Regions from separate parts of the Paenibacillus sp. NRS-1760 genome, predicted to be linked through region 2. Evidence: predicted binding sites of a transcription regulator. Region 2 holds the regulator's gene; the other holds the start of a gene.

Region 1 (16,308 bases), on a different contig from region 2:
TCATATGCGACAGCGTATAGGATTGTATCCTTCGTTTTTTTATAAGCCTGTGGAATGGGAACGCGAGCAGTTTGCACAAAATAAAAATAATATGTTTGTAATGATAGTTGATAATACTATAGTAGCCATAGGAAAAATTGAAGGAAATAAAATATGTACCGTTGCAATTTCCATAGAACATCAATCACGCGGTTATGGAAGAGTTTTTGTGAAATACCTGGTTAATGAAATCATCAGCAGGGGTGAAGAAAAGGTAATCCTTGACGTTGCAAAAGGTAATTTTGCGAAAACGTTATATGAAAGCCTTGGGTTTGAAGAAACGGCGTTTTACCACCACTATATTAAATATTTTAGACCGGATACAAGACTAAGTGCTCCACCCGACGGTTATTAAACAATACTTATGGATGCTGAAAAGTGCCTGGAAATGAAGCTAAAGCTCGGAAGGCAATCCATTCAAATACATATGAATAGCGTTTGTACTTTGTTTAAGTACTTGAATCGTTTTAGAGTTAGGCTGTTTATATATTTCTAAATAGTCTATCTCGTTATATTGTTGCCGTATAGGAAAAGCTAATTTTTCTTCAGTTAAAGAAAACTCCGCAGCAATGCCGGCTTTATTTCCACGAGCATCAAAGCGAACCCATCTTCCAATGCTGTTGATAAAAGCGGCATTAAGAGCATGAATGCAGTATCCTGTGTCGGGTGTATCCCCGATTGTAAGTCGCTGATAACAAAATCCTGTTGGAATCCCTTTGCTTCTTAACAGTGCAGATAATAAATTTGATTTGGCGTAACAAATACCTTCTTTATAAAATAGGACATCTGAAGCGCTGCATGTTATCCGATTGCTTTGAATGTCCCAAGAGTGCGCTATTTGATCTCGAACAAATTCGTAAGCATTTTTTATAAAATCGACTTCGTTAGAAGATCTAGAAAATAATCCATCTGATAAATCGTTGATTGCCGGATGACTGAAATCGATGACTTCTGTTTCCTCCAAATAATCTAATATGTTATCCGATTCACACGATATGTTCATAGCATAATGCCTCCAGTTATTAGTTTATTCTTAGGAATTATTATGCATATAAATGAATTAATATACAACAATTAATTTCGTTCAACCGTTGTTGACCTAGTAGTTTTTATGACTGAATAATGAAATGCAATATGGTACAATAGAACGGATTATTATTGAGAAAATGCAATTATATGCGGTAAAATATAGAAGTAAAGTGCTTTAAGAATTAACATAATTTAGTGGTTATTAAATATTAGAAAACAGGCAGGAGTAGAAACGATGAAATGCCCTCATTGCAACAACGAATTAAGAGAAGTCCCTTTATGTTACGGAATTGAAGCACCAGACTATTTTTACAAGGTGCCAGAAGAGCAAAGAACAGAGTTAATTAGAGATTTTTGCGTAATTGATGAACAGTTTTTTTATATTAGAGGACACATTGAAATACCAATTATTAATAGTAATGAAAAATTTATATGGAGTGTTTGGGTTTCACTTAGTGGCGAAAATTTTTTGAAATCCAATGAATTATTGAATGTACAAGGAAGAGAAAATGAGCAGCCATATTTTGGTTGGTTGTCGACGGAACTTTCAATATATCCAATATCAACACTGTCGTTGAAAACAATGGTACATACACAAGAAGTTGGCGCCGTTCCATTAATAGAACTGGAACAGACGGATCATCCCCTTGCAGTTGAACAAAGAGAAGGAATTACAATGGAGAGAGTAATAGAGATTGCTCATTTAACCAATCACCACATGAACGATTGAATAGCCAATGAAAACTGACTTTTATGAACATTTATTTTCAATAAAAATGAGTGAATCGCAAAATTACGCAACAAAAAAACCACTTCGTTATCATGAATTAAGTGTCATGATAACAAAGTGGTTTAAATTTACAAAATGTTGTCTCATATTGACCACTAGATTAAACATCGTCTAAAATAGTCTATAAACCCAATAAGGATGCGGTCGAGAGGACTCGAACCTCCACGGCTGTTACACCACTAGAACCTGAATCTAGCGCGTCTGCCAATTCCGCCACGACCGCAAAACATGTTTTAACAAAAAATATCGTATCATGAACAAGCTGGAATAGTCAACAATATTTTATAAAAATGGGGGAAAATGCTGTGGAGCAATTAGAGCAAAAAATTATGCAAGAAGGAATCGTCCTTAATGACAATGTATTGAAGGTGGATTCATTCTTAAACCATCAAGTAGATCCGCAGCTTATGCTTGCCATAGGTAAAACATTCACTTCCCTATTCGAAGCACAAGGAATTACGAAGGTGCTCACACTGGAGTCTTCAGGCATCGCACCTGCGGTTATGGCCGCTCTGCAAATGAACGTGCCATTAATATTTGCGCGTAAACGCAAGTCACTGACACTTAAAGATGATCTCTATACCGAGAAAATCTATTCCTTTACGAAGCAAGAGGAAAGTGAAGTTACTGTTTCACGCAAATTTTTGGCAGCTGAAGATCGTGTCCTCATTATAGATGACTTCCTAGCGAACGGTGATGCAGCACTTGGATTGGCTCGGATCGTTGAGCAAGCGGGTGCATCGGTAGCCGGAATTGGCATCGTAATCGAGAAGGCGTTCCAGCCAGGTCGTGAAAAGCTGATCGAGCATGGTTATCTTGTACATTCATTGGCAAGAGTGGCATCATTAACAGGCGGAAAAGTATCATTCGCTCCTCATCCAGTCACTCACGCTTAAACAACAAGTTGTATGTAACTAAATTGCTCACAGAAATTTAAGTTCGAACAAATTATAAATAGGATTCAATGACAAGGGAGGCCTAAATCAGGTCTCTTTTTTTTATATATTTATAAGTTAGGTTTATGCTTCTGATATTATGCTGCATTCGCATATTTTCCAGCATTTTCACAAACAATAACAGCAAACGGTGAAAGGTGCGTGCAGCAATGAGCAGACAGCATAATGTAATTGAGGAAAGAGAAATACAGAAATTTCGTAAAATGAGATGGTCATCGGTTGCTAAGACAGCTGCGACAGTCTTGCTGCTGAGTGCATTTTCAGCTGCTACGAGCCCGCTCAGCTATAATCATGTTTCTGCTCAAAGTTCAGCTAAAGGGATAAGTGCGGCTGCGCAGGTGGATGAACGGAAGCCAGTGGCAATCGTAATTGACGATTTTGGCAATAACATGAGCGGAACAGAGGAAATGATGAAGCTTCCAGTCAAAATTACAGCGGCGATTATGCCTTTTATGCCAACGACTAAGAAGGATGCAGAGGAAGCGTATAGGCTTGGCCACGATGTCATTGTTCATATGCCGATGGAACCGAACAAAGGACTAAAAAGCTGGTTGGGCCCTGGAGCGCTTACGACTGATTTAAGCGATGCAGAGGTGCGTAAACGGGTAGAGGATGCCATTGACGATGTGCCTCATGCCATTGGCATGAATAATCATATGGGCTCAAAGGTGACAGCAGATGAACGAATGATGCGAATTGTGCTAAGCGTGTGCAAGGAGCGGGGGCTCTTTTTTCTAGATAGCCGGACCACCTTCAAAACGGTTGTTCCCAAATTAGCCAAAGAGCTGGGCGTGCCGACAGTCTCCAATGATGTTTTTCTTGATGACGTTTATACCGTTCAGCATATATCTAAGCAAATCGGCGTGCTTCGCAAGCATTTGGAGTCACATGACAGCTGCATCACGATCGGACATGTTGGAGCTCCTGGGAAATATACCTCCTCGGTTCTTCATCAGTCCATACCTGCGATGCAGCCTACTGTGAGATTCGTGAAGCTGACTGCGCTTATTGGCGGAGAATCAATGAACGATCCACTTGTATTGCCTAATCCCTAAGGCAATGGCTTCAGCAACTTCTTGCTGACGCTGCGGATCTGTCAGCATCGTACGATCATGCTCGCTGCTAATAAAGCCCATTTCTACAATTACAGCAGGGTCCTGTACCCTTCTAAGTAAATAAAACGGTTTTCCTTCCCTTGGGAGGAAAGCCGTATTTTGTTGTCGATTAAGTGCATCTTGTATGCAAAATGCAAGCAATGAGCTTTCACCGCTGCTCTGATGCAGTACTAAAGGGCCTTTCTGCATACTTTTCTTAGACCAATTGACATGCAAGCTAATGAGCAGTTCACTTTCAATTTCATCGGTTAATTGCCGGCGCTGCGATAAATCTTTACGATGTCTTGAGCGTGAATTATGCCAACGATTATCGTCACTGAGTGCATAGTCGCCGGTTCGATTGAGTACAGCCGGTATGTTTTGGCTTCGCAAAATAAAATACAGCTTACGCGCAACAGCTAAGTTAATGTCCTTTTCTAAAATATCAGCTGATGAGGCTCCCCCGTCAATCCCACCATGCCCAGCATCAATGATGACGACAGTTGACGGAAGCGCCCAATCTTGATTGTAGCCTACCGGCAAAAGTGGCCATGCAAAAGCGCTGGATGAGCTGCTGGAAGCAGCCAGCCATATTACAACAAAGGTTAGTGCCATTTTACGAAACATGCTGATTGTTCCTCCAGATTTCTTTGACATACGGTTAGCGTGGCTGTTTGGAGGGAAACTCATGCATGTTTAGATTGGATGGTTAAGGGGCAAACTTAAATTATTAATTCATACGGTATTGAAAGGACTGATTAGCATGGCAAAAGGCGATGAATACGTAAAATTTATGACCGAAAAATTTATAAATTATATAGAGACACCAAGGGAAGAACGGAAACAAACCAACGTATTAGCCAAATCTCGGAGAGAGCCTTGGCTGACGCGTTGGTTCGGATGGGGACCAGTGAGTGTAATGTTATGGTGGCGTGGACGGGCTGAGCGTCATCGGTAAAAGTGACCAAGCTCGATTAAAAGCTGAAGGGGAATATAGCGGCGATCAGAACCATCCTCGCTTGCTTCAAGAGCAACATAGATTTGACCGTTATCCCATTTGTTATACCCGACGACAGACCAGACATATAACATCTGGCCATCAAACAGCTCAGCGGTAAAGCGGAGCTGTTCTTTGTTGTTTATTTTGGCAAAGAGAGGTGTGTAGGAATTAGAGCTTACTGTGATGGGTTTATTCGTTAGCCAGGGAAGCTTATCGAATGGATTAAATGACGGCAGCGAAACATGTTTAATAAGGACTGCTTTCTGAGTGTTAAGTAATGGAGCCGCTTTATCAAGCTTAGTTGCAGCAGCATTTGTCCAATCCTCCTTCTTGGCAGGGAGCGATTCACCGCTGACAGCATCTGCATAATACGTTTCTTTCTCTGTCGTTATTTTCCATGCGGCAAGGAGAGGATGAACATATATTCGATCAATTTGGGTTGCAGGCTTTAGAAGCTCAAGTTGCTTAATCGCTCTGGTAAGGGTACTTTCATCGAATAATGGATGACTGTTTGTTCCATATTCGCCTAGCTGATATCCACCTGACTCCACCGCATTAATGACAAGATAACCGACAGTATTTTTATTTTGCATGACAAGCACAAGCCAGCTATGCGTTCCAGGGCCAATAGGAGAAACAATAAGCGTCGACTTCTTCCACGCGGCAAAAGAAGGCTGTACAGCTAGTTCTTCAACCCATCGCTGCGCTTGCTGCTGAACAGGCTCATAAACGGTTGTAGGATTAGAAACGGCCGCAGCAGCTTGTGGCTGCAATCCGCCTGCATACAATACAATAGCGGTCAAAACACATGCCGCTGTAAGCTTGATGAATTTTTTTGGCATAATTAATCACCTCCATATCATTGTATAGGACAAGCTTTAAGAAGGCTGTTGCAACCTGTCGCGTAAGGGCGGCCTTGTGACCGCCTTTTTTTGACGTATTGCTGCGGATAACGTCAGATCCATGTCAATCGATACCCTCGAGATGAAAGATGCCGCAGTTAATGGCGGACGCAGTCACCCTAGGCTCATATTGCCATCTGATTTCGGATTGACGCTGAGCGAATTGCTCCTCAATCGCTGGTTTGTTTTCTTCGATTGCATTCTTAACAAGCGGCTCGTAGTAGCCATTAATTCGGTCAAGCTCTTCCTTCAACCTTGCTGATGCACTCTCAGCCCAGCTGTAATCATAGCTGCGAAGCTTGCGCTCCAGCATTTGTTCTACAATGCTAAGCGCTTTATTGAAGGAGAGGCCATTTTTGGTAATGTGAATATTTGCCGGCAGGCGAGGCGTAAGCTTGTGCGTAAGCAAGCGATCGTAGAAATGCTCCACACATTGGCCAGTCGCGAGCGAGACACCGTAGCTATGAATTTCTTCGCGCTTGCGATCACAAGCGAACTCTACCCGCATATTGACAGACAGCCATGCTGTGTAAGGGGTCGAGGTAAAGGGATTGTTCGAGCGTTTGTCTGGCTCCTGAAACAAATGGACGAAGCTGCCCTTAGCTTTTGCAGCATCAAATATTTGCTCGAGCTTGCGTGCGCCAAAAAACAAGTCTTCACGCGGAATGCGAACGGGTGCTGCCAAGCTGCCGTGAATGAAGCCTAGCGAACGCCCAAGAGCGACATTCGCTGCTGTATCTTGCGCGTTCAGCGCAGCATCCTGTTCGGTGTTCACGACTTCAATTTTTTTGAGCTCCTCGGCAGCGTCATATTTGTTTTTGTCCGTAACAAACAAGAACGTCATCGTCTCTGGTTCTGCGTTAACACGATCGACGAAGCTCCAGTAGTAGGGACGATTCGTAAGTTCACGGTCGGCGTGAGGAGAGAGCTTCACCGTGAAATGGCTTGGTGATTTTTCTAAAATTGAGCATTCGGTAGCTTCTAAATAGCGGTTTACAAATTTGTGCACCTGTTTTTCGTTCAAGGCTGCACCTCCACGGTTTGTCCAAGCGTATCCAAATTCACTAGCAGGTCGGGACTTGTCGGCAGCGGGTTTTCGCCTGTCAGCACCTCTTCACGAATGCGGCTGAGGGAGGAGCCCAAATGATTAATTTTTTGTTTTAAATCCGTATCGTTGCCCGATTCTAGCAGCATGCGTGCAAGCCGCTGCTCCAGCGAGCCATCCCCTTTTTCAAAGCGTTCCAAAATATGATCCAGTTCGCCAATAACAAGCTCGAACAGGTTTATTTTTTCATGCAATAGGTTGACGATATGCTCTTCAATAGTACCGATTGTGCACAGATTGTAGATTTTTACATCTTCCTTTTGCCCGAGGCGATGCACCCGTCCAATGCGTTGTTCGACTCTCATTGGATTCCAAGGCAGGTCGAAATTAATCATGTGGTGGCAAAATTGCAGGTTTATCCCTTCGCCGCCTGCTTCCGTTGCGATGAGGATTTGCGCGCGCCCGCGAAATAAATCCATCATCCAATCCTTTTTGCCGCGGTTCATACCGCCGCGATAAGGGACGGCAATCATATTTTGAGCGCGGAAAAACTGCAGCAAATATTCCTGAGTAGCCCTGTATTCAGTGAAAATGATAACCTTGTCGTCCATTTCCTTGACAAGCTCCATCGCTTTTTCTGCTTTGGTATTGGCTTTGATATTTCGAATTTTTTCTACAAGCTCCCATATTTTTGGACGCATCGGGGAGTCCTCGGACGTTTTCTTAAATAGATTTACAAGCGTTAGAAAAACCGCATCTCGGCTGCTGCAAACTTCACGCTGAAGGGTAACGAGTGAGAGCATGCTCGATAAATCGCCGCCGCTTTCTTCATACCGTTCCTTGACAAAGCCCGTCACCGCGTCGTACAGCGCTTTCTCTTCTTCTGAGAGAGTAAGCGGTATATTTTTGACAAAACGTTTCGTGAAATGAATGCCGCCGTCCCCGCGCCGATTCCGAATCATGACGCCAGAGAGTGCTTCCTGCAGCTGATCTTCATTTTTCGGAAGCCGCTTGTCGACAACAAAGTTTGCTGCAAATTCACTTTGACCTCCCAGCTGACCAGGCTTGAGCAGTGTAATGAGATTGAACAACTCGTCCATATCGTTTTGGATTGGGGTAGCCGTAAGGAGCAAGCAATATTTTTTGCGTAAAAGATTAGCAAACTGATAGTTCGTCGTTTTCTTGTTTTTCAGCTTATGTGCTTCATCGATGATGATGATGTCATAATCTGTTCCAAGCACAATCTCGCGATGCGGATCACGCTTTGCGGTATCGATAGAAGCGACAACTACATCATATCCCCATGTATGCTCCTTCTTCTGAGCTACGGCTGAGATGCCGAATTTCTGATTAAGCTCACGCACCCATTGAAGCACAAGGGAAGCGGGGACAAGAATGAGAATACGCTTAGCTAAACCGCGCACAATATATTCTTTGAGCACGAGTCCTGCTTCGATCGTTTTGCCAAGCCCAACCTCATCGGCTAAAATCGCACGGCCGCCCATCTCATGCACCACTTTGCGCGCTGTGCTGATTTGATGTGCCATTGGCTCGAAGGCTGGAAGAGATCGCAAGCATAACAATTCTTCGAAGCTTTCAATTCGTTTCGCTTGCTCGGCTTCCATAGCGAGCTGATATAACGTCCAATCATCCCATGGGCCGCCTTTTGTTAAACGGTTTTGCAGTTCTTCAAACCAAGAGCGGTCATGCTGCAGCTCAACTAAAGGATGAAGCTTGCGAGAAGTAAAGGCGGCAGTGCCTGCTTCACCTGAGGCAGCCTGCGGCGTCGTCTGAAATGTCATCTAGTACAGCTCCTTCCGCAGTAAAAGGGATAAGTTGTTATTAGTATTGCCTTTTCATCTAATATTAATAAGATGCTGCTTAAAAAAGAGGATGGACTAGCAATATAACGAGAGTGGGCATGTAAGCGGACAGGTTTGCTAAATTTCGCCACAAATGAGCATGAAAATCAATATGTAGTATAGTATAATGGTTTTATGACACAATATATTGTGCTAAAAGCATATCTGATCTTACCTATGCCTTCAGCACGTTAGTATGAGGGAGGAAGCAGCTGCGATGGAGATGTCTGGTGGAAATCGGCTTGAGGGCCTTAGTGAAAAAATCTTTTTGGATCGATATGCGTGGAAAAATGCAGATACGAGTAAAACGGCGATCGGAGATATCGTGCTTGTTCTAACGAAGGATGATCCGAAATTTCCTGTCAAGGAAGTCGGAGAAGTTATCGGCCGTGATGGCAGCAAGGTGACCGTAAAGCTTAGAAACGGCGAGCATGTGGAGTCTACAACAGAGAAACTTACGCTGACGATTGAGAAAACGCCTGAGGAAATGTGGGATCGTCTTGCAGATGCAATGGCATCCGTTGAAGATGGATCAGAGAAACAAAAGGAATGGCGGGACAAATTCAGATACTTATTAGATGATTGGAAGCTGGTTCCAGGCGGGAGAATTGCAGCGGGGGCTGGAGCGAGTGAAGAGCTGACGCTATTTAATTGTTATGTCATTCCCTCACCGAAGGATAGCCGGGGCGGCATCATGACAACGCTCACGGAGATGACAGAAATTATGGCGCGCGGCGGCGGTGTTGGGATGAATTTATCTTCACTGCGACCTCGAAGAGCGATAGTTGCAGGTGTTAACGGTTCATCGAGCGGTGCTGTGTCATGGGGCGGGTTGTTTAGCTATGCAACGGGACTCATTGAGCAGGGCGGCAGCCGCCGCGGTGCCTTGATGCTTATGATCAATGATTGGCACCCGGACGTATTAGAGTTTATAACGGTCAAACAAACGATGGGTCAAGTGACAAATGCCAATCTGTCGGTATGTATCAGCAACGCTTTTATGCGGGCTGTAAAGGAAGATTTGGAATGGGAGCTCGTATTTCCAGATACCAAAGATATAGAGTATAACGAGCTCTGGACCGGCGATCTGGATGCATGGCGCAAGCTTGGCAAAAAGGTTATCCCATACAAAACGGTGCGCGCTCGTCAAATATGGCAAGCGATTATTGAATCCGCATGGAAGTCAGCCGAGCCAGGCGTTGTCTTTATGGAGTATTATAATCAAATGTCGAACAGCTGGTATTTCAATCCTATTATTAGTACGAACCCTTGCGGTGAACAAGGCTTGCCAGGCTGGGGCGTCTGTAACTTGTCAGCTGTAAACCTATCGAAGTTTTATGATGAAGAGAAGCATGACGTTGCTTGGGATGAACTTGCTAAAGTTACACGCTGGTCTGTAAGGTTTCTTGATAATGTCATCGACAAAACACCCTATCATTTTGAAGAAAATGAGCGCAATCAAAAGCTTGAGCGGCGTATCGGGCTCGGAACGATGGGACTAGCTGAGCTTATGATTAAGCTGCGTATCCGATACGGCAGCGCAGAGTCATTGGTTTTTCTAGATAAGCTGTATGGATTTATGGCTAGGGAGTCTTATTTGGCGTCTTCGGAAATCGCTGCTGAGAAAGGTTCGTTCCAAGCGTTTGAAGCGGATAAATATGTTCAGAGCGGATTTATGAAGCAATTGATAGCTGAATTTCCGGAGATTGGCGACAATGTGACCCTGAACGGCATGCGAAATGTGACGGTCATTACACAAGCGCCGACTGGCAGCACGGGAACAATGGTCGGAACGTCTACGGGAATCGAGCCTTATTTTGCATTCGAATACTATCGTCAAAGTCGTCTTGGTTTTGATAAACAAGATGTTCCGATTGCAGCGTCTTGGAAGGCGTCTCATCCGGGGGAGGAGCTTCCAGATTATTTTGTAACCTCGATGAGTTTGTCGGCTGAGGATCATATTCGGGTACAGGCGGCTATTCAGCGCTGGGTGGACAGCTCTATTTCCAAAACAGCGAATTGCCCGGCAGATTTCACAGTGGAAGAAACAGGAAGATTGTATGAGCTTGCTTTTGAGCTCGGCTGCAAAGGTGTGACGATTTACCGAGATGGCAGTCGTGATGTTCAAGTTCTCTCTACGTCATCAAAAGAAGAGAAAACAGAAGCACCATTTGATGCGGATTTGGTGGAAGCCGTTATCCCAGCAGCCGCACAACCTGAGCAGGAGCTCGATAAGCAGTATAAACGCAGACCGCAGGTGCTGCGGGGTGCGACCTATAAGGTGAACACACCATTTGGCATGGCTTATATTACGATAAATGATCTCAATGGCACACCTGCAGAAATTTTCTTGAACGTAGGCAAGGCAGGTTCGGATGTGTTTGCGATGGCTGAGGCATTAGGGCGTGTGTGTTCGTTATTTCTGCGTTATGGCGATCATGGAAACAAGGTGAAGCTGCTCGTCAAACATTTGAAAGGGATCGGCGGATCGGGAGCGATAGGATTCGGAGTTAACCGAGTGGAGTCCATTGCGGATGCCGTTGCAAAATCGCTTGAGATTCATATGGAGAATGGGACGGAGCAGGAGACGGCAGCGAAAATAGTACAAAGAGAAGAAGCAGCAGCGTCTGCGGATTATCCGGCGATCTCCACATCTGCTGTAGACACTCCTTCCGTTGATTTGTGCCCCTCTTGCGGCTCAGCAGCGCTTATTAATATAGAAGGCTGCAAGCAGTGTACGCAGTGCGGCTTTAGCAAGTGTAATTGATAGGGTATAGAAATGAATTAGGTAAGCAAAAAAAGAGAACCTCATGGTTCTCTTTTTTAATTTGTGTAGTCTTTCCAATAATGCAAAAGAGTTAGGCTGGCTCTGGAAAGATATGATGACGCTCCAGCAAATACCAGCAAACCAAGTTAAGTTTATTCGCAATTATAGAGGGATTGTATACAGCTTTCTGAAAATATACCATATGTCTCCGATTACCAAACTGATCGATGGGTCCCCCCATGAAATCGCAGCGTTAATGAATAAGTTTACAATTTTAAAAACAAAAATCTAATGTTTTGACTCCACATTTGGATGAGATTGCTCAGCAATTCAATGCCAAGTTTGTAGAAATAGCGAAACAAAACTAATATGATTTTCAAACAAAAAAGACCATTCTCCTCGTATAGGTGAAGGGTTTGGTCTTTGCAGGTTCATTATTCCCGTTCTTTTCTTTTCGAATAATTTTGTATCGCATCGTTCAATAGGGCATAGTTGAAATCCGGCCAGCTTTTATCCGTAAACCATAATTCAGCATACGCTGCCTGCCATAGTAGGAAGTTGCTCAGCCTCTTTTCACCGCTTGTCCGAATGATTAAATCAACTGGCGGATAATCGGAGGTAGCGATCGTTTTCTCAAATTGTTCATCGAAAGTGAGCGGGTCTGCTCCGCTTGCGATGAGCTTTTTTGCAGCTTGCAGAATTTCAGTTCTCCCCCCGTAATTAAGAGCCATATTTAGAAGCATGCCAGTGTTGTTCTTCGTTATTTCACAGGTTCTCTGAATGACATCCACCGTATGAGCAGGAAACGAGCTAATGTCGCCGATATAAGTTACTTTTACATTTTTTTTGTTTAGTTCTTCGATCGTTTGATTCTGAAAATATTTGATAGGCAGCTCCAATAAATAATCAACCTCGGCTTTGGGCCTTCTCCAGTTCTCCGTTGAAAATGCATATAAGGTCAAGCAGCTAAGCTTTAGCGAAATCGATCTTTTTATGATTTTCTGCATCGTTTTCATCCCGTAAAAGTGTCCAACGTTTCGTGGCAGTCCTTTACGAGTTGCCCATCTCCCGTTGCCGTCCATAATGATCGCGATATGTTTTGGAAAAAATTTATAACGATCCTGCTTGAAAAATAAATGTGACCACAGCATGACTTTCCTCCTCAAGCAAGTTAACTTTCTTTTTTATCTAGATACGACCCACAAAATCAAGGTTGCTGCCGGTACGAGCAGTAATTGTGCCAGCACGGTGCCCATCACACGGGACAACATAAGCAAACCGAATACTTTAGTTAACGCAGCGCTTTTTTTCTCTCCCTTTAGCACTTTATCCGTCAATAAGCCAATTTCAGGATCAATAAGAAGTGCTAACAATATCGTTGCTACCCCATTGATTAGTCCTGATGATTGAGAAGCTGCGATCGCATGCTCAGTCGTAATGGAAGAAGCAAGTAAAGCAGCCAGAACGCCAATGGTATAGATCGCAGTTACGATAATGTTGAGTAGAAACAATCGTTTTGGTATGCCGCCAATTCTTAATCGCGCCAGCATTCCCAGCTTTGGCAGCCGGATGTGTGAACGCGAGTTTTTAAGTTTCTCAATGGATACCGTCGTTCTAAGCAAGCCTGGGATAGAGCCTGCTACCTCCAAATGGGCAATGACTCGTCTAGCCAGCATCACCGCGGTTGGAAATGCTAGCATTGCAGCAATTGTTCCGAGTGACGCGCTTAAGATTATAATTCGAAATTGCTCAATCAGTGAATACTCCATGGAAGTTTTGGCAGAATCGATGAGCTTTCCCATAAGCGGTGCTTGCACCATGTTGGCTGTTCGCGATACGAGCAGGATAATGCCGGTTAACGATATAGCGACAGCTATTTTTCCCATACGCACGCCTGCTAATCGAAGAGAGTATGTAATCGTTTCTGCAAAATGAATAATAAACGTAAAGCTGCTAACTAGAATAATATGCTCAAGCATGGCAGCACCTCTTTCCCTTATGGAGGTAAGATTCTACTATCATTAAATAGGAAATACCGAAATTAATAAATAGAAAGTAAATAAGCAAGTTTTTCTTATTTTATGTTCGAAGGAGCGTTATCATCTCTCATCTAGTAAAATATTAGTTGTGAAAATGGTAAACTTAGACTCTATCGGCTTGTAAGCAATGCTTGCAAAAAGAGAGCGCTTTATTGACAAAATACATATAATCGAATAAGATTCACCTATCTGAAAGGTAAAAAGGATGATAGAAATGATTCAGAAAGTTAAGAAGCAAAATGTCCATGAGTTGGTCTCAGAAGAGATTCAAAAATACATCGAGGTTAAAGGTTTGCAGGAGGGAGACAAGCTTCCATCAGCCGAAGAACTGACTAAATTATTAGGTGTAGGACGTTCCTCTTTGCGCGAAGCACTGAGGTATCTTGAAGCTATCGATATTGTTAAAGTGGTGAATGGAAAAGGTATATTTGTTAATGATTCTGAGTCCTATCGCTATAGCGGAAAGGTGAAAATTGAGAATGAGAAGAAGTTTCTTCTTCATATTCTTGACGTGCGCAGAGCTTTGGAAGGAAAGGCTGTAGAGCTTGCTGCTATACGGATTAGCAACGAAAAAATCGAGAAAATGAGACTATGTTTAGAAGAGTATGATGTGTGCAAAAACAGAGGTCTGGATACATCGGCAATTGACTATAAGTTTCACCAGCATATTTATGATGCTGCCGCTAATCCGCTGCTTCACAGCGTCTATGAATCTATCTCTGAATTAATCAAACGTTTCTTTGCTGGCCCGTTCGGCGTTAAGGAATTATTTGATAACACGTATCCGTTCCATCGTACGTTATTTGATGGTATTGCCAAACATGATGTACAGCATGCATTAGCTGAATTTAACAAAATGATGGATATTATCGAGGAAACGATACGTCATTATTAATTAAAATTAGTTATTGACAAGATGAAAGTGCTTACATTATATTTAACCTATCATACAGGTAGATAGTATGACACTACGTCTTTAGGGGGATTCATATGTTTGGTAAACCAATGAAAACATGGATGTTATCCGCTTTGACGGCTGTAATGGTTTTTACTCTCACTACAGCTTGCAGTTCTTCAAATGATGGGAAAAAGCCTGACAGCGGAAGTAAAGAGAAAGTAATTACGCTTCGCATGATTGAAAGCTTGACCAGCCCGAGTCGTACAGCATTGATTAAAGCAAGCATCGACAAATTCATGGCCCAGAACACGAATATCAAGGTTGAATTGATTTCTCCACCGTTTGATCAGGCTGATAACAAAATCAGAACGATGTTGGCCGCCAAACAACCGCTAGACGTTTTGGAAGTACGCGATCTTAACGTTGCGGAATTCGTAAATAACAACTACGTAGAGCCATTAAACGATTATACAGGCTCATGGAGCGACTTTGGCACTGTAACGGCTGTTGCCAAATCCGTTGCTTCCGTCAAGGATAAGCTCTACTTCATACCAAACGGATTGTATCAGCGCCAATTGTTTTATCGTGCAGATTGGTTGAAGGAAGCGGGAATCAATGCTCCGGTTACCTACGAAGAGTTAGTTAATGCTTCTGTTAAGCTGACGGACGCTGCGAAGAACCGTTATGGCTTCTCATTCCGTGGCGGTCCTGGTGCCAACGGTGTTCCTGATACATTGATTCAAGCGTACGACGCAGACAAGATCAATGTTGATGATGCGATGTTCCTGAAAGATGGCGGAACAATCTACTCTTCTCCAGAAGCCAAAACGGCATTGGATCTATATGTGAAGCTGTACAAAGAAGGATCACCTCCGGATTCCATTAACTGGGGCTTCCAAGAGCAAGTACAGGCATTTACTTCTGGTGTAACTGCATTCCTTTTGCAAGATCCAGATGTTATTCAAGTATTGGGCGAGAACATGCAAGAAGGCACATGGGCAACAGCTCCAATGCCTACTGGCCCATCAGGCAAAGCGATGATTTCTGCAGGTGGAGCAGGTTGGGGTATCACTTCACACTCGGAGAACAAAGAAGCTGCTTGGAAATTAATTACTTTCCTATCCTCCCCTGAGGAGAATACACAGCTATCCAAAAGCCATGGTACTGTACCGATCCACTCTTCGGCTACAGAGGATGAGTTTTTCCAAAAAGGACCTTACAAAACTTTGCTTGATATGACGAACAAACCAGATACTTTCATCAATTTCAAACCGCCATTCGAATATCCTGCTAATGGACAATGGGGTACGGTCGCTATGGAAAGTGGTCAGGCGATGCTACTAGGCCAAACTTCAGTTGAGGATACGTTAACGAAGTGGAATGAATATTGGGCGAAAGCGAAAGCGGACATGAACAAATAATCTGAAAAATAGTGATGGGTGGCTCAGCAGCCGCCCATCGCATTTTCTAAGTCAAGGGCGGTGATTGCATTGAGAAAGCAGCGAACGTATATTTTGCTCAGCTTGCTACCAGCTTTGGTGTTGCTGCTCATATTTACGTTTTATCCATTCCTGCAAGGGGTAGTCATGGCGTTTCAGAACTATGTTCTGTTCGATCTGACGAACGTTCGATTCATCGGATTCCAGAACTTTGTAACCGCATTCCAAGATGCTAAGTTTCTAAAAGCAATGACGAATAGCGCATACTGGGTGTTTTTCTCCTTAACGTTTCAATTTTTGATTGGCCTCTCACTTGCACTGATTTTGCGCAAACCGTTTAAAGGCAGAGGGGTATATCAAGGGTTTATCTTTTACTCTTGGGCTTTGTCTGGTTTCTTAATCGGCTTGATTTGGAAATGGATGTTCAACTCCCAAATGGGCGTTATTA
Region 2 (16,308 bases):
GCATTTCCTTCGAAGCTCACTCACTTTATTACGTCCGCGCGGACTGAACCCCTGACCTCATCGCTGCCAGCGATGCGCTCTCCCGCCGTTACCGGTTTCACAACCAAAAAAAATCACGACGGAATGAATTTCACTCCACCCAGACGGGCTCTTAATCAGTTAATCCATCTTACCAAGAGAAATCTTTATTGAGAGCCTCCAGTTCATCTATTGGCCAGAAGGAGAAGTAGCTCGATTCCCGGTCCCACGAGGGCATGCCCGGCTGCCCCTGTAATGCCTGACACCGGCGACCTTATGGGACAAGGCGCCCCATGTGGGCCTATCCGGTGTCAGTTGACAAGAATCTGTGCCCTTATTCATATTCGCTTTGCTTCCAACCTTCTAGCCAGCTTTGCACGTATTGCGCCGATTCAAATCGATAATCTCGTTAATGCCGTATTCTTCGAATTTATCCAGCAGCGGGTCGCTGCCGTGCTTCAACTTGAAGTCCATTTCTTCCGGATATAGCGGGACGATGGCATAGAAGTGTACGGTCCGCCCATCCTCCATGTCAAGTGAAAGAAAATCTTCGTTCACATCAAGGGGAGGCAGCAAAATGATTCCGCTCATTTCCGTTTGCTGCGATAGCGGTTCGGCCGGATCTCCATTAGGCACCGTATGCTCCCAGCCTAGCCAAGTGTCGTAGTCATGGGGAAAACCGGCCAACATTTTCAGCCATCGAATAGGCCAATAGTGATCCGGATTTTGTAAATCTTCTTGCGAGATCCGCCAATCCGGCGGCAAGCAGATCATCAATTCCGCGTATTCGTAGCCTTCCGCTCCTTCTGGCGTATTCATGGGCATAAAGCTCATGCCAGTTGTGAATAAAGTATAATAATTGCGTTCGGGAGTTGGTTTTATGAAGTGGACGTCAATATGAACGACATCCGATAGGATTTCGTGGAAAACGGAATCGACTTCCCCGATATGCTTGCGCACGTGGTCTTCGATTTTCTCGATCCATTCTTCTTCCCCGTATACCGGAGGCCGCCATTCATGCTGTCTATCGCTATAGCGATAGATTGGGTTCCCCGACTCCGAATATTCCGTAGATTTAGACATGTTCGCCTCTCCTTTTCTTCCTCATTTTTCATCTATTTCATCATAGCATAAAGACTATATACAAGGGATAAATCCCATCTTCCCCAATACTCTTCATGCTTTTGGACTTACAGGCGTTTATCTAGGTCTATGAGAAGTGATTTCGATCCCCGCTTAGTCACAGACAAGCGGGGATTCATCAAACCCTAGTTATTTAAGTGCCGCTCAGGCTAACCCCCCTTCCCTCCCACTGTTGATCATCCGTCGGGAATGGGACAATGCTCTTGTCACCATCAAATGACAAGAACTTGAGCCCATAAATCAAAAAAGCCACGATTTACGCAACTTGTTATGGAACAAAGTTTCTGTCAACTGACACCAGCCGTACTAGCTTGCGAGGGTGCCCTGCTTGTACTGGCCATCAGCGTGGATCTGTAATGACGGCGGATATCAATGAAACTTTGCAGTGTTGCCTAAACCACCTTTTCTAAAGGTATGGTGAAATAATCAATCTTCTTGATCTTTAACCCAATTTTCGAATTCGGATGCCTCTTTGGGATCATTTAGACGATAGATCCAAGAAATCTCTTTTTCATCATCTAAATAATCTGTTACGGAAAAAACAACTATACATTTTTGAAAAAATCCATCTGATCTCAACTGTTCCAGAGCGAGTATGCATGAATCATATAGGTATCCCTGAAAATTGGTAAACTGTTCATCTGTATGGGGTGATTTATGAAACTGATCGATGACTTGCTGTACGTCATTAAACCACTCATGACCAGAGAATTCATACTTCCACTCGGCGGGACTCCATTTGTAGTACAAGGGTTCGTCCGGGTCTTTTTCGCATTTCTCCTTTAGATATTCTTTTGTGTTTGCAGAAGGGCAAACAGTCATTGCTCCTTCATCTGAATAGAGTCCGAAGGCGCAAAACTCATCGGTTGGGTTAGATTTTCGTAATTCGGAAAAGGAGTTTTGAGCTGAGTCTCTAATTAATTTCACAAGATCGATATTTTCTAGCATTTTTCACCTCATAAGAATATGTCTCTGCCTAGCAAAGGTCTTGGGTATTTCCTGCGCTGCTCTTCGGTAGCGGCCTTCCATTCTGATTCCAGCTTGGCCAGAGGACGAAGCCGTCGGGCTCGTAGAGATACTCGGAAAGATGAAAGCCGTGAATCACTCCAGCAAGCAGGCCGCCGTCATAGAGGAAGCTCGTACGCCTGAAGGCGTCCTGCTTGTCTATGCGCCGGCCCAGCGCGTCATAGCTATGGCCGCTGATGCCGTGTAGTACGTTTATTCAATGTGATTAACTGTTAAAAGGAAGAGTAAAGTAATAGAGTTGATGTCGCAGTATGCAAGTCGTTAGCAGAATCTGGATTCTACCCTTGAGTGCTTATATACGAAGTTACTTAGTTTCCTTTCGATGATTGTTGCTTAATGACAGCTTCTTTTGCTCTAAGGACAATATCATCCACATCGGAAAACTGACGCTCAATAGATGCTAGTGCCTTCAATAAAAAAAGGCCAAGATTTTTATCTCCTAGGCATAATTCCGTTTCGGCGAATAATTCGATGTCTTCGAGTTTTTCTATACTTTTTTTGTTATTGATGTTTTTAGGATATTCGATGTATTTATGGAGGGTTAAGACTGCATCTTCGCCCTTAGTTTTAAAATCGTGAACAATTCCATTGAATATGGTGTCTTTGAATCCTTCCTTGAGCCTGCCTTTTTCATTCCATGCATCCGGATGAAATGTCGCCAAATAATTTTCGTTTCTTATAGCCTGATCATTGATGATGTAGGATATTTTTTCTTCGTCAAGAATCTTTATTATTTCATCAATTGACTTAAACTTTAGTCTTGCAAATCTTGCTGGAGAAAATTGCTTGCGTAAAGAATCTTCATTATTTGAAAGATATGCCCTAAAAGAGATTTCAGAATTTCCTTCTAAGAGTTCTTTGAAATAAACAAGATGCCTTTCATCTATCATACTGCCTCCTGTACTTCTTGAGCTTTTGGGTATATTATGGTCACGCATCATTTTTTTTGATCCATCCGTCAGAATGAATATCAAAATGTAATGCATTGGTGATATCTGCAATCTGTCGAACCAATTAATCCAGATCTCTAGCCCAACTAACTAACTCTTCATCGTCAAAATTATATGGATTTTTGTAAATATTAGAGTAATAGTATTCAGAATCCAATAAATTTCTAATTTTATTGAAAACATTATTGGTGGCATGAAATCCATTGCTGATGGGAGCGGTGAAGGCAAGTGAACCATTATGAAATCCATCTAAAGAACCCGAAAGCTCTCGCTTGACTATAGATTCAGCTGCTTTTATCTTTTCTTTGATAGGCTGTTCGTTGTAAATTTGAATGCAGAAATTTCCACCATGTTTTATTAATTCAAAATCTCCGCTCGGATGGAGTTTTATTGTATCTCCTTTCGCAAGGCCTAGAGCTAGCCCTGGTGATGCACATAATTTGAATTTTTGATCGCTTAGGTATTCTGCAGGAAGCTCTTCTAAAACAGTTCCTTGTGAATTTGTGTCAGCAATAACCTTAATCAATGTTAATTTATCTTCCATACGATGCTCCTCATCTACCTCTTAGGATAAATTCCGCTAACATAACGGACCTCCTTGAGTCGTTTGTATATTTGATTCCGGTTAGATCATTTATTTTTAATCAAATCATATTCCTATTTCCCACATTTTCACCAATACTTTATCGACCCTGCCATCCATATCTGTCCCGTCAAACTTTGGAAAGTTTAGTTCGCTTACGATTTTTCCGTCTCGCATAAACATAATGCGCTCTGTCCTCGCCGCAACCTTTGCATCGTGAGTTACAAGCATAACCGCAGTGCCGTCTGCGTTAATTTCAGAAAATATATCCATAATCTGCTCCGCAGATTTTGAGTTGAGCGCACCCGTCGGCTCATCTCCGAAAATGATTTTCGGGCTGTTCATAAGTGAGCGGCATATTCCCGCACGTTGAAGCTGACCGCCCGAAACCTGTGTAACATCTCGCTTTTCAAGCTCCGCAATGCCCACCCTTTTCATAAGCACTCTTGCCTTCTCTGATATTTTTTCGGCGTTTTTTCTGTTGTCGCGCATTGATGGAAGAATGATGTTGTCAAGGATATTTAGATTTTTTAGCATAGTCGGCTGTTGAAAAACAAATCCCATTTTTGTTCTACGTATATCTGAAAGCTCATTCTCAGAGGCCGCCGATAATTCCCTGCTGTCAAAAACGACCTTTCCACTGTCAACTTTGTCCATTCCGCTCAATGCAAACAATAACGTCGATTTTCCCGAGCCAGAAGGTCCCATAACCGAAACGAACTCGCCCTCGTTTATTTCAACGGACACTTCATCAAGAACATTACGCTGTTCATCGCCCTCGCCGAAAGACTTTACTATATGATCACCGATAATAATCTTAGTCATATGTCTACTCCTTTATATTTTCGGATATTTTTATTTGTCCCGCGCCCGATGTGCCGATCATTGTTGCGATAAGTACCGCGCAAATCATCATTAGCGGACTAAACAGATACGCCGAAAGAGGATTTACTGCAAAATTAAACGTGGACGCTCCTAACGACGAAATAATTAAACCCGCAAGCATCTCTCCGAGAGTGTTTGCCAGAAGCGTGCCGAGAACAATTCCGACAATCAGAACGAATACCGTACGCGAAACATACTGCGCCTTAATATCCGAGTTTGTAAAACCGAATGCTTTCAGTACGGCAATCGAATATCGGTCCTTTGCCACAAGCATTTTCATAAATAACAATGTAACTAGTACCGTTATAACTAACGCAACGGCGACGGCGGCGTAGGAGGCCATTTCGACGGAGCTTATTGTAGAGCCAAGGGTCTGTGTAACAAATTCATCAATGTCTGAAGTCTTTGCAAAATCAAACTTGTCCGCATATTCCGCAACCTTCACGTCAACAAGGGATTTATCCGAAAGTTCAGCGCTGACAATGCTCCACATAATGCCCGCTGAATTGTCGGCAAATACAGCCTTGGCGGTTTTGCCACCGTTGGTAATGTCGGAATAGATTCCGCTAACCGTGAGATCTTTCTCCAGTCCCTCAATCACCAGCGTAATGACATCGCCAACCTTTTTGCTCATCTCATCGGCATATATAGTCGAAAATGCAATTTCATCATTTGCTGCGGGTGCTTTGCCCTTGGAATATACGATAGGAAATATCGAATGGTCGCCAAGCTCAATTTTAATATTTTCCTCTGATTCGTTTTCCGTTTTTGCCTTGAATGTTTTTGTTGTAAGAACGCCAACCTTTGATATGGCTTGATCGCTTTTCATCGTCTCAACGATTTCAGTGACTTTTCCAGAGATATTATCGATATTGTTGGTCTGTATGCGCAGATCGTAGTTTCCAATCCCCATATAACTGATGAAGCTTTTTGAGGAAATCGTGTTGTACAGGTTCTGCGGAACAATCATGATAAATGCCGAAATCACCAGCACAGCTAGCATTGTGGCGTATAGTCTTTTCCTTGAGAGAACATCTTTGATACCGAGAAAAATATTCGTCGTGTTAAACAGTCTGCTTCCGCTCAGGGTAAAACGCTTAGCACCCCTGTTTTTGTCCTGGGAAGTGCCAAAGCGTATGGCTTCCGCGGCTGAAATTTTCCGAAAGCGTTTCAGCACTCCGTTAACATAGGCCATAATGGCAAGGAATACTAACAATATACCGATAATTCCTAAAACCACGGCAAAAGAAGAATTTTTACTTTCCCCCATATAAAGCCGTATATTTTCAAGAAGCATGCCTTTGAAAACAAATGAAAGAACAAAACCGAGAATAGAGCCTGCCGCCGCAATTGCCATGTATTTCGCTAGATAAATCTTCTTGATGTCCGAGACACGCAGCCCTATAGCTTTCATAACACCAATCTCGCGATAATCGTCTTCGATTTTTGCAAGGAGCGTAAAGCGTATGCACATGAATGCGACGACCACGACAAGCAGGCTTACCAGAAGGATAACCCCAATCATCATCCCGTCGGAAATGGCATTCATCATTTTAAAAAGCGAATATGTAACCGTTGGCCCGTTCATTTCAAGTCCTGCGGAGGCATATGCCGTTTCAAATGCGCCTAACGCCGACATATCCTTTAATCTGAATTCAATCAGATACTCTATGTTTCCAAGGCTTTTTATTTCCGCATAGTCATTGCTGCTTACAAGAAATCGCTTTGATGCGGAAAGCGAAGAATTCATTGTCGAATCGCGGAGAAATCCCTTAACGGTAAATTCTTTTCCACTTATTACGGCCTTGTCACTAATCTTTGCAGTGTTATCCTTCAAATAGCTTACCGGAACATAAATCTCACCGTCAGATACGTTGATGACGTTCCCGTCCAGATCTAGAAGATAATCGAATTTTCCGCTCTGTACGCTTAAACCGTTGTCCTGAACGCTGTTCGCAAGCGAATTATCGCCCAATATAATCTCCGCTCCGTCAATGTTCAGAAATTCCGCCACTTGAAATTCATCGACGCTGCTGTTTTGTTCCGCAAAAGCCGTAAGCCTCGCAGTATCAATCTCACCCGAATGCATCTGCATAAAATGTGGAGTTTTAGCTTGTGTCATTAGCGTATCCAGCGCGCCAGAGAGATTGACAACGAGTATCGCCGCGAGTGAAACAAGCATAGCTGAGGCAGCGACAAATACCATTGTTGTCACCGTTATCGCTTTGCTCTTAAAAATGTCATTGCGGATTATTCTGCTAAACATAAGTCACCTCTGTATTATTTCCCTAGGGATTTTCCAGATTTATTCGTCGCTTCCTCTATCCACCGTCAAACATCTGCATTACATCTATAAGGCCTCCGCTTTTGACACCAAGCAGCCTTTCTACATTAAAAACAAAGGCTTGTATGCGTGAAGCACGCTCCTCGTTCGTCATTTGAACCATATCATCATCAAAAACGGTATTCGCATAAATCACGACCATTTCCATGCATTCATACGGGTATGGCGTGTGGAACAGTCCCTGCTGGATGCCCTCGTGGATGATTCCCGTCAGTATCGGCGTAACGCCATTGATAATGACCTTTTCTATTTTCTGATGCATAAGCGCGTTCTGCGACTTGTGAATATGCTCCATAATTTCCTTGCTGCTTCCGCCGCTTAAGTTCAGTGCCATAACAACGCGAATAATGCGCTCGACTACAGGTATGCTATTGTCTGTTGCAATTTCCTGCGCCGTGCCTAAAAGACGGACACTATACCGCTCAATCAGCGCGTCCATAATATCCACCTTCGACTTAAAGTGATGATATAATGTTCCTCGCGCAATGCCGACCTTTTCGAGAATATCGTTTGTACTTGTGCCGTCAAAGCCCTTCTGGCCGAAAAGCTCATCAGCTGCGTCAATGATTTCGTTCCTGCGTTCCTGAGCTTCTTTTACAACTCTCATCTTTACATCTCCTCAACAAACCGACCGACTGCCTGTCTATAAATCTTTCTTTTAAAGAATAACATATTATTCTATGATGTTGTCAAGCAGATTCAGTAAATAAGGCACGGACTGAACCCCTGACAAAAGCGATCCCGTGTCTCGTCTCTACACAACGCAAAAAAGACACCTAACACAGTGTCTTCTCTGATGGTATTGGTGGAGGCGAGGGGATTTGAACTCTCATCGCCTCCACTATGCTGAATTCTTCACATGTGTCGAGGCAATAACAGTACTGAATCTGTCACTTTTCATTCTTTCATTTTCGTACCATCAATCATTCCACATGTCTGGTGTGTTGCAACAAAATCAAATCAATACAAAAAAAAAAAAACGGCATCTCTGCCGTTTAAGTTTAAAGTGTTGGTGGAGAATAGGGGGCTCGAACCCCTGACCTCTTCGCTGCCAGCGAAGCGCTCTCCCAGACTGAGCTAATTCCCCGTGATCATTCTTATGCAGTTCTTTATGGTAGTGTAACCAACCATAAGTGGACTCCCAGCTGAGCTAAGGCCCCAAATGACGACAAGATTGATCTTAGCATAGGGTCGTCAAAACTGTCAATCTTTATCTATCATACCATTGAGCGGGTGTTTGGACAGCAAATTATTGAGCTCCTTCATGAACATATCGATGTCCTTGAATTGGCGATAAACAGATGCGAACCTGACATAAGCTACCTCATCTACAGGATAAAGCTCGTTCATAACGATTCCACCAATATCGCTGCTATCAACCTCGGCATGTGCCGTTGTGCGCAGCTCCTTCTCAACCTCGGATACGATTACCTCTAGGCGCTCCACAGGAACCGGACGCTTCTCGCAGGCGCGGATAAGACCCCGCAATATTTTGTCACGGCTGAACTCTTCACGGCTGCCATCTTTTTTGATGACGATCAGAGGCGTCTCTTCAATCATTTCGAATGTCGTGAAGCGGCGGCTGCACTTTTCGCATTCACGGCGGCGACGAATGGATTTGTTTTCGTTGGCGGGCCTTGAATCTAATACTTTCGTTCCGGCATAGTCGCAGTATGGGCATTTCATGATGCGTATTGCCTCCTTTCTTAGTCGCTTGAGCCTCAAAAATGGACTCTTCGAAAAAAAATTTTAATTTCCATGTAATTCCTGTAATGAAGTTCAGATTTTTGCACATAATACTTTTACCAACCGCAAGGAGGTGAACATACATGAGCGCATCCCGCAGCAGTAACCAATTGGTAGTGCCACAAGCGACAGCTGCCCTTGACCAAATGAAATATGAAGTTGCTCAAGAGCTAGGCATCGCAATTCCGCAAGACGGATACTACGGCAACATGGCTACAAAAGACGCAGGCTCCATCGGGGGATACATTACCCGTCGCCTAGTGCAAATTGCCGAGCAATCCCTTGCTGGTCAATACAAATAATGATTCATTAAAAGTTGTATGAATAACCGAAGCTTTGGCAGGGCTCGTCCATGAAGAGACGAGCCTCCAAGGCTTCATTTATTTTCGTTATCGTTAAGGATCATCCATTAAAGACTCGGATATAAGTCCTTATACTTATTATAATAGTAAATGACTCGCTGCACATAGTGTCTAGTTTCTCCAAACGGAATTTCTTTAACCGATTCGATCGTTCCATCCCAAGTCCCCGAGTCAAGCCACTTGCGAACATTTCCTGGACCTGCGTTGTATGCAGCAATTGCAGCTATCTTATTTTGATCAAATTGTTGACTAAGAGATCTTAAATACCACGCGCCAACCTCAATGCTAACGTCCGCACGATTCATAAGCATGTCATCCGTTACGGCTTGAAATCCTGCCTTTTGAACGACCCATGCAGCCGTATCAGGCATAATTTGCATTAAGCCCAGTGCACCTTTCTTCGATTCCTTGCCTGTCTGAAAATTGCTTTCACTGCGAATAATAGCAGCCACTAAATGCGACTCAACGCCATAGTTAGAAGCACTTGCACGAATGTCTTCTTTGTAATGAACCGGATACATCCACTCCGCAAGCCAATCTGATTTGAGAAATAAAATCGTCAATAAACCAAGCAGTAGGACAAGCAGCACCCTTTTCTTTTGGAATACCCTCATGGCAAACACTTACTTTTCCAAAATTCATCCAGCTGACGCTGCGTCTCCTCCAGCGATCCGCTGTTATCGATGACCCAATCCGCTTTCAGTCTCTTTTGCTCAATATCCATTTGCAATGCGATGCGCCGGCTTGCTTCTTCTTCAGGCAATTGGTTTCGTTCCATTAAGCGTTTTTTCTGAAGCTCAGCGGGTACATATACGACCAAAATACCTTCGTACAGATTCTCCTGCTTCGTCTCGTATAGCAGCGGCACGTCAGCTACTACTAATCGTTCTGGATACTGCTCTGCGTAAGTATGTATGGTTTGCTGCATCCGCGCCCGTATAGCTGGATGGGTTATGGATTCAAGCTTTGCTAGTGATTGTTTATCGCGAAACACAATTTCGCCGAGAGCTTTGCGGTTAAGAGAACCGTCCGTTTCAAGGACAGCTTGTCCAAACGTAGAGGCGATTGCCTCTAATGCTGGTTCCCCGGGAAGTACAACCTCCCTTGCGACTTGATCGGCATCGACCAGCAGCGCACCGCGTTCGACGAGCATGTTTGCGATTGTGCTTTTGCCGCTGGCAATACCGCCGGTTAATCCGATTATCATCCTTTTCACCTCAAATTATAACAGCTTCATGATTCCGATTATGATTAATAATATGCCTGGCAGCATAGCTAATGTCTGCATGCCTTTCCAAGCGGAGAAACGAAAGCCAAAACGGATGCCGCCTACAAGAAAAAGCGCACTCGCCGCCGCTATGGTTAAAGCCGTAAGTAAGGAAGGCAATCCGATCAACGCAGCCCCAAGTCCTGCTCCAAATGCATCAAGTGATAATGCAAAGCCAAGCATGACGGCCTCCGATGCAGAGATGGTGCCTGATTTATCGACGTCAGCCGACTGTGGCGTGCGCAAAATCTGAATAACGAGCCCTAGACGCTTCAGCTCTACCATAACGACAAGCGCAGCACTCGCGATCTCTCCGGCATGTGTTTTTGCACCAGCTTCTGCCGAAGCAGCACTTTCTTGTACTGCGGTTTCTACGTGCTCATGCCTCACATCATCCTGCTGCTGTTTGTTTCGTCTAAGCTGCAATAGCGCCCAGACACCAATCAGCATGAGGACACATGCGCCAATGAGACGCGCAACGAATTCAGACAGGAACGTGGTTATCAATCCGCCAACCTGCATGGACAAATAAATAATAATACCAGAGCAGCAAGCAATAATCAGTATTGACACGATCGGTATGCGGATTCTTCGCAAACCGTAAGTAACGCCAACACCAAAACCGTCTACGCTAACAGCAATAGCAAGAACTAATAGTGAAACTACATGCGCGAACAATGTTTTAGTCCCTCCCCGCACAGCGGCGATCCGGCTTACAAGAAGCTGTAAGTAGACATCCGCCTATTGTTCGTAACACACTTATCATATGCGGGGAGTATTTGACTGTGCATGCTGGTTAACATTTGCTGCGATTCGTATTATTTTGCTGTTGCTTGCAGTGTCTGGCATTTATTGCAAATATGCGTACCTCGGCCGCCAACGACAAATTTATGGATCGGTCTTGAACAGGTTGGACAAGGCTCATCCTTCTTGCCGTATACAAGCAGCTGATGCTGAAACATTCCCATCTCGCCTTGTCCATTAACGTACGATTTAATGGACGAACCGCCTGCTTCAACCGCATTTCCCAGTGTCGTGCGTATCGCTTCATAAAGTCGCTTCCATTCGGCCGGCTTCAATGTGTTAGGTGTTCGCTCCGGATGTATGCGTGCTTGAAATAAAGCTTCGTCTACATAGATGTTGCCCAAACCGACAATATGCTCTTGATTAAGCAATAGCGGCTTAATCTTAGTCGCGCGTTTCTCGAGTTTTCCGCGAAGCGCTTCAAGCGTAAAGGCTGGCTCAAGCGGCTCTATACCAAGCTTGTTAAGCGGCGGAAGCTCAAGCTCCTGCCCTTCTTGGAATAAATGCATCGTACCGAACTGGCGAACATCCTTATAACGCAAATCCGTGCCATCTTCGAAATGAAAGATGACATGGGTATGCAGCTCAATCGGCTCTTCCGATGGGAAAACCCCATATCGGCCTTCCATTCGCAAATGCGATACAAGTACGAGCCCGTCCAAGATGATCCGCAAAAACTTGCCGCGTCGCTCAACCGTCTGGATCGTATGTCCGACAAGCGCATCCGCGAACTGTTCAGGTTCTGCTGGACGCTGTATAATACGCGGGAGTCTAACGGTTACTGATTGGATTCGTTTTCCCGCTACAAGTTCAATTAATGTTCTTCTAACTGTTTCTACCTCTGGCAATTCAGGCATTTCTCCTCACCTCAACAACCATTATACCCGAAACTGCCCGCCAGTGGGTTACTTTGCTTCATACCAATTGTCACCGAAACTCATATCGGCCTTCAAAGGAACATCAAGTTTGAGCGCCCCAGCCATCACTTCAGGCACAAGCGTCTTCATCAGCTCCAGCTCCTCTTGCGGCACTTCGAACACGAGCTCATCGTGCACCTGCAGCAGCATGCGGCTCTTCAGCTTGCGTTCGCGCAGCGCAGCGTCCATATGGACCATGGCCAGCTTAATAATATCTGCCGCAGTACCTTGAATCGGTGTATTCATCGCCGTACGTTCAGCAAAGGATCGCAAGTTGAAATTAGAAGCATTGATATCATTCAAATAACGCCTGCGCTCAAGCAGTGTGGCCACATACCCGTCGCGCTTCGCTTGCTGAACGATTTCGTGCATATATTGGCGAACGCCTTTGAAAACCTCCTTGTAATCCGCAATAAACTTTCCAGCTTCATTACGGGAAATGCCAAGGTTTTGCGATAAGCCAAAATCGCTGATGCCATACACAATGCCGAAGTTGACCGCTTTTGCCGAACGACGCATGTTGGAATCAACCTCCTCGGCAGTTACGCCGAATACATCCATCGCTGTTTTGGTGTGAATATCCATGTCCTTAATGAACGCTTCCTTCATATTCTCATCATCAGCAATATGTGCGAGCACACGAAGCTCAATTTGTGAATAGTCCGCCGCTACGATGGACCATCCCGGCTCGGACGGCACAAAGGCTTTCCTAATTTGGCGTCCTTCCTCAAGACGAATCGGAATGTTCTGCAGGTTAGGAAACTGACTGCTTAGACGACCGGTAGCTGCAATGGTCTGGCGGTAATACGTGTGTATTTTGCCTGTTTCCTTGCGCACCTCTTTAAGCAAGCCCTCTACATAAGTAGATTGCAGCTTTGATAGCTGACGATAATGCAGGATAAGCGGAATAATCTCGTGATAAGGCGCAAGCTCCTCCAGCACTTCAGCATCCGTCGAATAACCTGTTTTCGTCTTTTTCTTAGCAGGCAGGCCAAGCTTCTCGAATAAAATCTCACCCAGCTGCTTTGGCGATCCGATATTAAATTCCGTACCAGCAAGCTTGTACACGCTGCTAATGATTGTTGTCAGCTTACTCTCCAAATTACGGCCAAGCGCCTCCAGCTCCTCGGACTTTACTTTAATGCCCTGAAACTCCATCCCTGCAAGAATGCGGGACAATGGATGCTCCATGTCAAAATAAAGCTTGCTCATGCCCGTATTGCTTAGCTCTTCGGTTAACAGAGGCACTAGCTTCCGAACCGCTTCCGCTTTCAACGATAAATGGCGGTAAAGCGTATCGGCATCAGGCACTCTGAATTTCGCGCCTTTGCCATAAACAGCTTCATCCGGTGGCAATGTCGACAGCCCCTGCTTCTCATTAATTCCGCTTAGCGTCTGGCTCGCTTCTGTAGGATCAAGCAAATAGGCTGCCAGCTGCACATCAAAAGCAGAACCCTCGAAGCTGATTCCGCTCCATTTGAGTGCGAGCTCCACCTTATGGAGATCAAAGCCGTATTTCGGCTTGTCCGCTTGTTCGAGCCAGTCGCGAAGCTTCGCTGCGAAAGGCTGCTTAAGCACTGAATATGGCATTACAAACACTGCTTCATCGCTGGCGATAGCAAGGCCAATCAGCTCGGCATGATGCGGATTCTCTCCAATGGCTTCGATATACAAGCCATTTTTGTCCGACTTCTGGAGCAGCTGAATAAGCTTATCCAGCATCTCTGCGTCTTTTTCTGATTCGATCACATTAATATTCAAATCAGCTGCAGCAGCTTCGGCTTCCTTATCCATATCACCCGCTTCAGCACCTAGCTCCAGGCGATCAATTAATGATTTGAATTCCAGCTTGCGGAACGCCTCAGCCAGCTTCGAACCATCATACCCGGCATAACGAATGTCATCGATAGACTTTTCTATAGGCACTTCACGGAAGATCGTCGCCAAGCGCTTGCTCATCGTAGCATCATCTTTATGGCTCTCAATGTTTTCCTTCAGCTTGCCCTTCAGCTTGTCCAAGTTATCAAGCACGCTTTCAACCGATCCATGCTCATGCAGCAGCTTAAGCGCCGTTTTCTCGCCTACGCCCGGAACTCCAGGGATATTGTCTGAGGTATCACCCATGAGACCCTTAAGATCGATAATTTGCATCGGCACAAGGCCGTATTTCTCTTGAATTGTCTCTGGTGTGTAAAGTTCAACATCACTAACGCCTTTGCGTGTTACCGCAATGGTTACTTTGTCTGAAGCAAGCTGCAGCATATCTTTATCTCCAGTAACGACAAAAGCTTCTACACCTTTCTCGTCAGCTGCCTTCGTTAGTGTGCCGATAATATCATCGGCCTCATAACCGGACAGCTCAAACTGCGAAATGCTAAAGGCTTGAAGCAGCTCCTTAAGCACTGGAAATTGCTCTGACAGCTCTGGCGGTGTCTTTTGTCTTCCGCCTTTATATTCCGCATAACCTTCATGGCGAAAAGTGACCTTGCCGGCATCAAATGCAACCAGCACATGAGTCGGCTTTTCTTGTTCAAGCAGCTTAAGCAGCATCGTTGTAAACCCAAAAATCGCATTCGTGTGATTGCCCGCCGAATTCGTAAGCGGCGGCAAAGCAAAAAACGCACGGTAGATTATACTGTTTCCGTCAATTAGCATCCATTTTTCCATAAGGAATCAACACCTTCTTTATGTAACATTCATACCTTTAAGTATACCACAAAAAGGGCTATTCCCAAGCATCGCTGCTATAGGATAGCCCTTTTTTGTATCGGTTACATCATCATGGAATGAAATGGAGCAGGCCTGCCTAATAAATAACCTTGAGCATATACAATCCCCATCTCACGCACCTTCGCAAGCTCCGCTTCAAGTTCTATGCCTTCGGCAATTATGGAAATATTCATTTTTGCTGCAATCTGAACCAGTGTGTACAAAATATGCTCTTTCATCTCATCCAAGTGGATATTCTGAATAATTGACCGATCCACCTTCAAATAATCAGGACGCAGCTCAGCGATTGATTGCAAGGACGAATAACCCGCTCCAACATCATCAATTGCAATTTGATAACCTTGGCTTCGGTAATGCTCCAGCGCCTTTTTCACAGAGCCAAAATCTGCGATTGAGCTTCGTTCAGTAATTTCAAATACGACATGATGAGGCGATAGCTTATGCTGCTCCAGCAGACTGAGCGTTTGGCCAGGCGAGAAGCTTGGATCCTCCATAATTTGCGCCATCACATTAATGAATAGCTTTTGCCCTGGCATGAGCCGCAGACAGCCATCTATCGCCTTTTCTCTAGCCAGTCTATCCAAGCTATAAGTCAAATTCTCCTGCTCAGCACACTGAAAGAGTTCCATTGGTCCGGAAAACCAAGTTTGATCCAGCGTACGCGATAGCGCTTCGAAGCCAAATACCTCTCCTTCGCGCAGCAGCGATACGATAGGCTGATATACTGGCTGAATAAGCCGCTCGCTAATGACTCGTTCCAGCGCTCGGCGCTTCAAGCTTCGTTCCATCGATCCGGCGGATTGCCCGTGCAAAATCGCTTTTTTCATCGCATCATACCAGACAAGTCCATCCACAGGGTCATTGTCATTGGGTACGACAGATACACCAATATGGAGCTTCCCAAGCACACCAGCTAGCCCCTCATAACAGATCTCCTCTGCAAATTGTTTCTCCCAATCAGCGGTATGCTTATAAGCCAGCTCAAGCAGCCAGTCCTCCTGCAGCATTTGATGCCCGGCCGGTAAACGCATATGGATAAATAAATCCTCCTTCATCCATTGCAGCCCTTCATATAGTAAAGAGCTTCCAAATGCAGCCTTCACCTCATTCTCTGCAAAAACACGCCATTTCTCATGCTGCGCGGATAAGTGATTTTTCCGAACATCCGTAGGAAACTGCCATGATAAATAAATAATACCAAGATGACCCGAGCTCACGTTTTCCGTATCGTTTAGCCGCCATATGTCCCGTAGTTGTCTCAATTTCCGTTCCGTTCCTCTCCATGATGCATTCCTATAATTTGATCCATGACATAGACGCTGCCTTTAAGAGCTTTCGCTTGTTTCTTCAGCTTTGCCGCAATCCTCGGAATATCATCTGCCGCAAGCGCTACTCTGCCATCCCATAACATGAGTGACAAAGAAAGCGTTACACCCTCCTGATCAATGAGATTGCCCTCTCGATCCTCAACCGTCGTTACTTCAACGCCGCCGTAAAATGCTTTAATCCCGCTATCGAAACGCTTTATCATAG

Evidence for each region. Region 2 encodes NrdR, which represses ribonucleotide reductase genes. Its sites were predicted from a motif close to AACACNATATATNGTGTT; they were not measured.
Region 1: the regulator NrdR is predicted to act here: its motif matches at 8,855-8,872, upstream of ACIFSR_RS28190 (adenosylcobalamin-dependent ribonucleoside-diphosphate reductase).

Annotation. Positions count from the first base shown of each region.
Region 1 covers NZ_JBITPK010000021.1:3,143-19,450, reverse strand. Annotated here, with positions in the region: gene ACIFSR_RS28245 (GNAT family N-acetyltransferase) at 1-394, shown strand, start outside; gene ACIFSR_RS28240 (transglutaminase-like domain-containing protein) at 434-1,042, opposite strand; gene ACIFSR_RS28235 (DUF2199 domain-containing protein) at 1,304-1,798, shown strand; tRNA gene ACIFSR_RS28230 (tRNA-Leu) at 1,998-2,081, opposite strand; gene ACIFSR_RS28225 (xanthine phosphoribosyltransferase) at 2,164-2,754, shown strand; gene ACIFSR_RS28220 (divergent polysaccharide deacetylase family protein) at 2,964-3,869, shown strand; gene ACIFSR_RS28215 (N-acetylmuramoyl-L-alanine amidase family protein) at 3,834-4,535, opposite strand; gene ACIFSR_RS28210 (YqzE family protein) at 4,672-4,866, shown strand; gene ACIFSR_RS28205 (hypothetical protein) at 4,857-5,750, opposite strand; gene ACIFSR_RS28200 (YqhG family protein) at 5,875-6,834, opposite strand; gene ACIFSR_RS28195 (DEAD/DEAH box helicase) at 6,831-8,657, opposite strand; gene ACIFSR_RS28190 (adenosylcobalamin-dependent ribonucleoside-diphosphate reductase) at 8,935-11,484, shown strand; gene uppS (polyprenyl diphosphate synthase) at 11,919-12,635, opposite strand; gene ACIFSR_RS28180 (lipid II flippase Amj family protein) at 12,669-13,463, opposite strand; gene ACIFSR_RS28175 (FadR/GntR family transcriptional regulator) at 13,738-14,418, shown strand; gene ACIFSR_RS28170 (ABC transporter substrate-binding protein) at 14,514-15,842, shown strand; gene ACIFSR_RS28165 (carbohydrate ABC transporter permease) at 15,903-16,308, shown strand, end outside.
Region 2 covers NZ_JBITPK010000020.1:155,888-172,195, reverse strand. Annotated here, with positions in the region: gene ACIFSR_RS27680 (suppressor of fused domain protein) at 382-1,101, opposite strand; gene ACIFSR_RS27675 (DUF4303 domain-containing protein) at 1,588-2,109, opposite strand; gene ACIFSR_RS27670 (hypothetical protein) at 2,496-3,077, opposite strand; gene ACIFSR_RS27665 (DUF4265 domain-containing protein) at 3,202-3,681, opposite strand; gene ACIFSR_RS27660 (ABC transporter ATP-binding protein) at 3,787-4,545, opposite strand; gene ACIFSR_RS27655 (FtsX-like permease family protein) at 4,550-6,871, opposite strand; gene ACIFSR_RS27650 (TetR/AcrR family transcriptional regulator) at 6,927-7,556, opposite strand; tRNA gene ACIFSR_RS27645 (tRNA-Ala) at 7,960-8,036, opposite strand; gene nrdR (transcriptional regulator NrdR) at 8,153-8,635, opposite strand; gene ACIFSR_RS27635 (alpha/beta-type small acid-soluble spore protein) at 8,779-8,997, shown strand; gene ACIFSR_RS27630 (lytic transglycosylase domain-containing protein) at 9,105-9,671, opposite strand; gene coaE (dephospho-CoA kinase) at 9,668-10,264, opposite strand; gene ACIFSR_RS27620 (MntP/YtaF family protein) at 10,280-11,002, opposite strand; gene mutM (DNA-formamidopyrimidine glycosylase) at 11,143-11,985, opposite strand; gene polA (DNA polymerase I) at 12,034-14,712, opposite strand; gene ACIFSR_RS27605 (EAL domain-containing protein) at 14,817-16,037, opposite strand; gene ACIFSR_RS27600 (GGDEF domain-containing protein) at 16,034-16,308, opposite strand, start outside.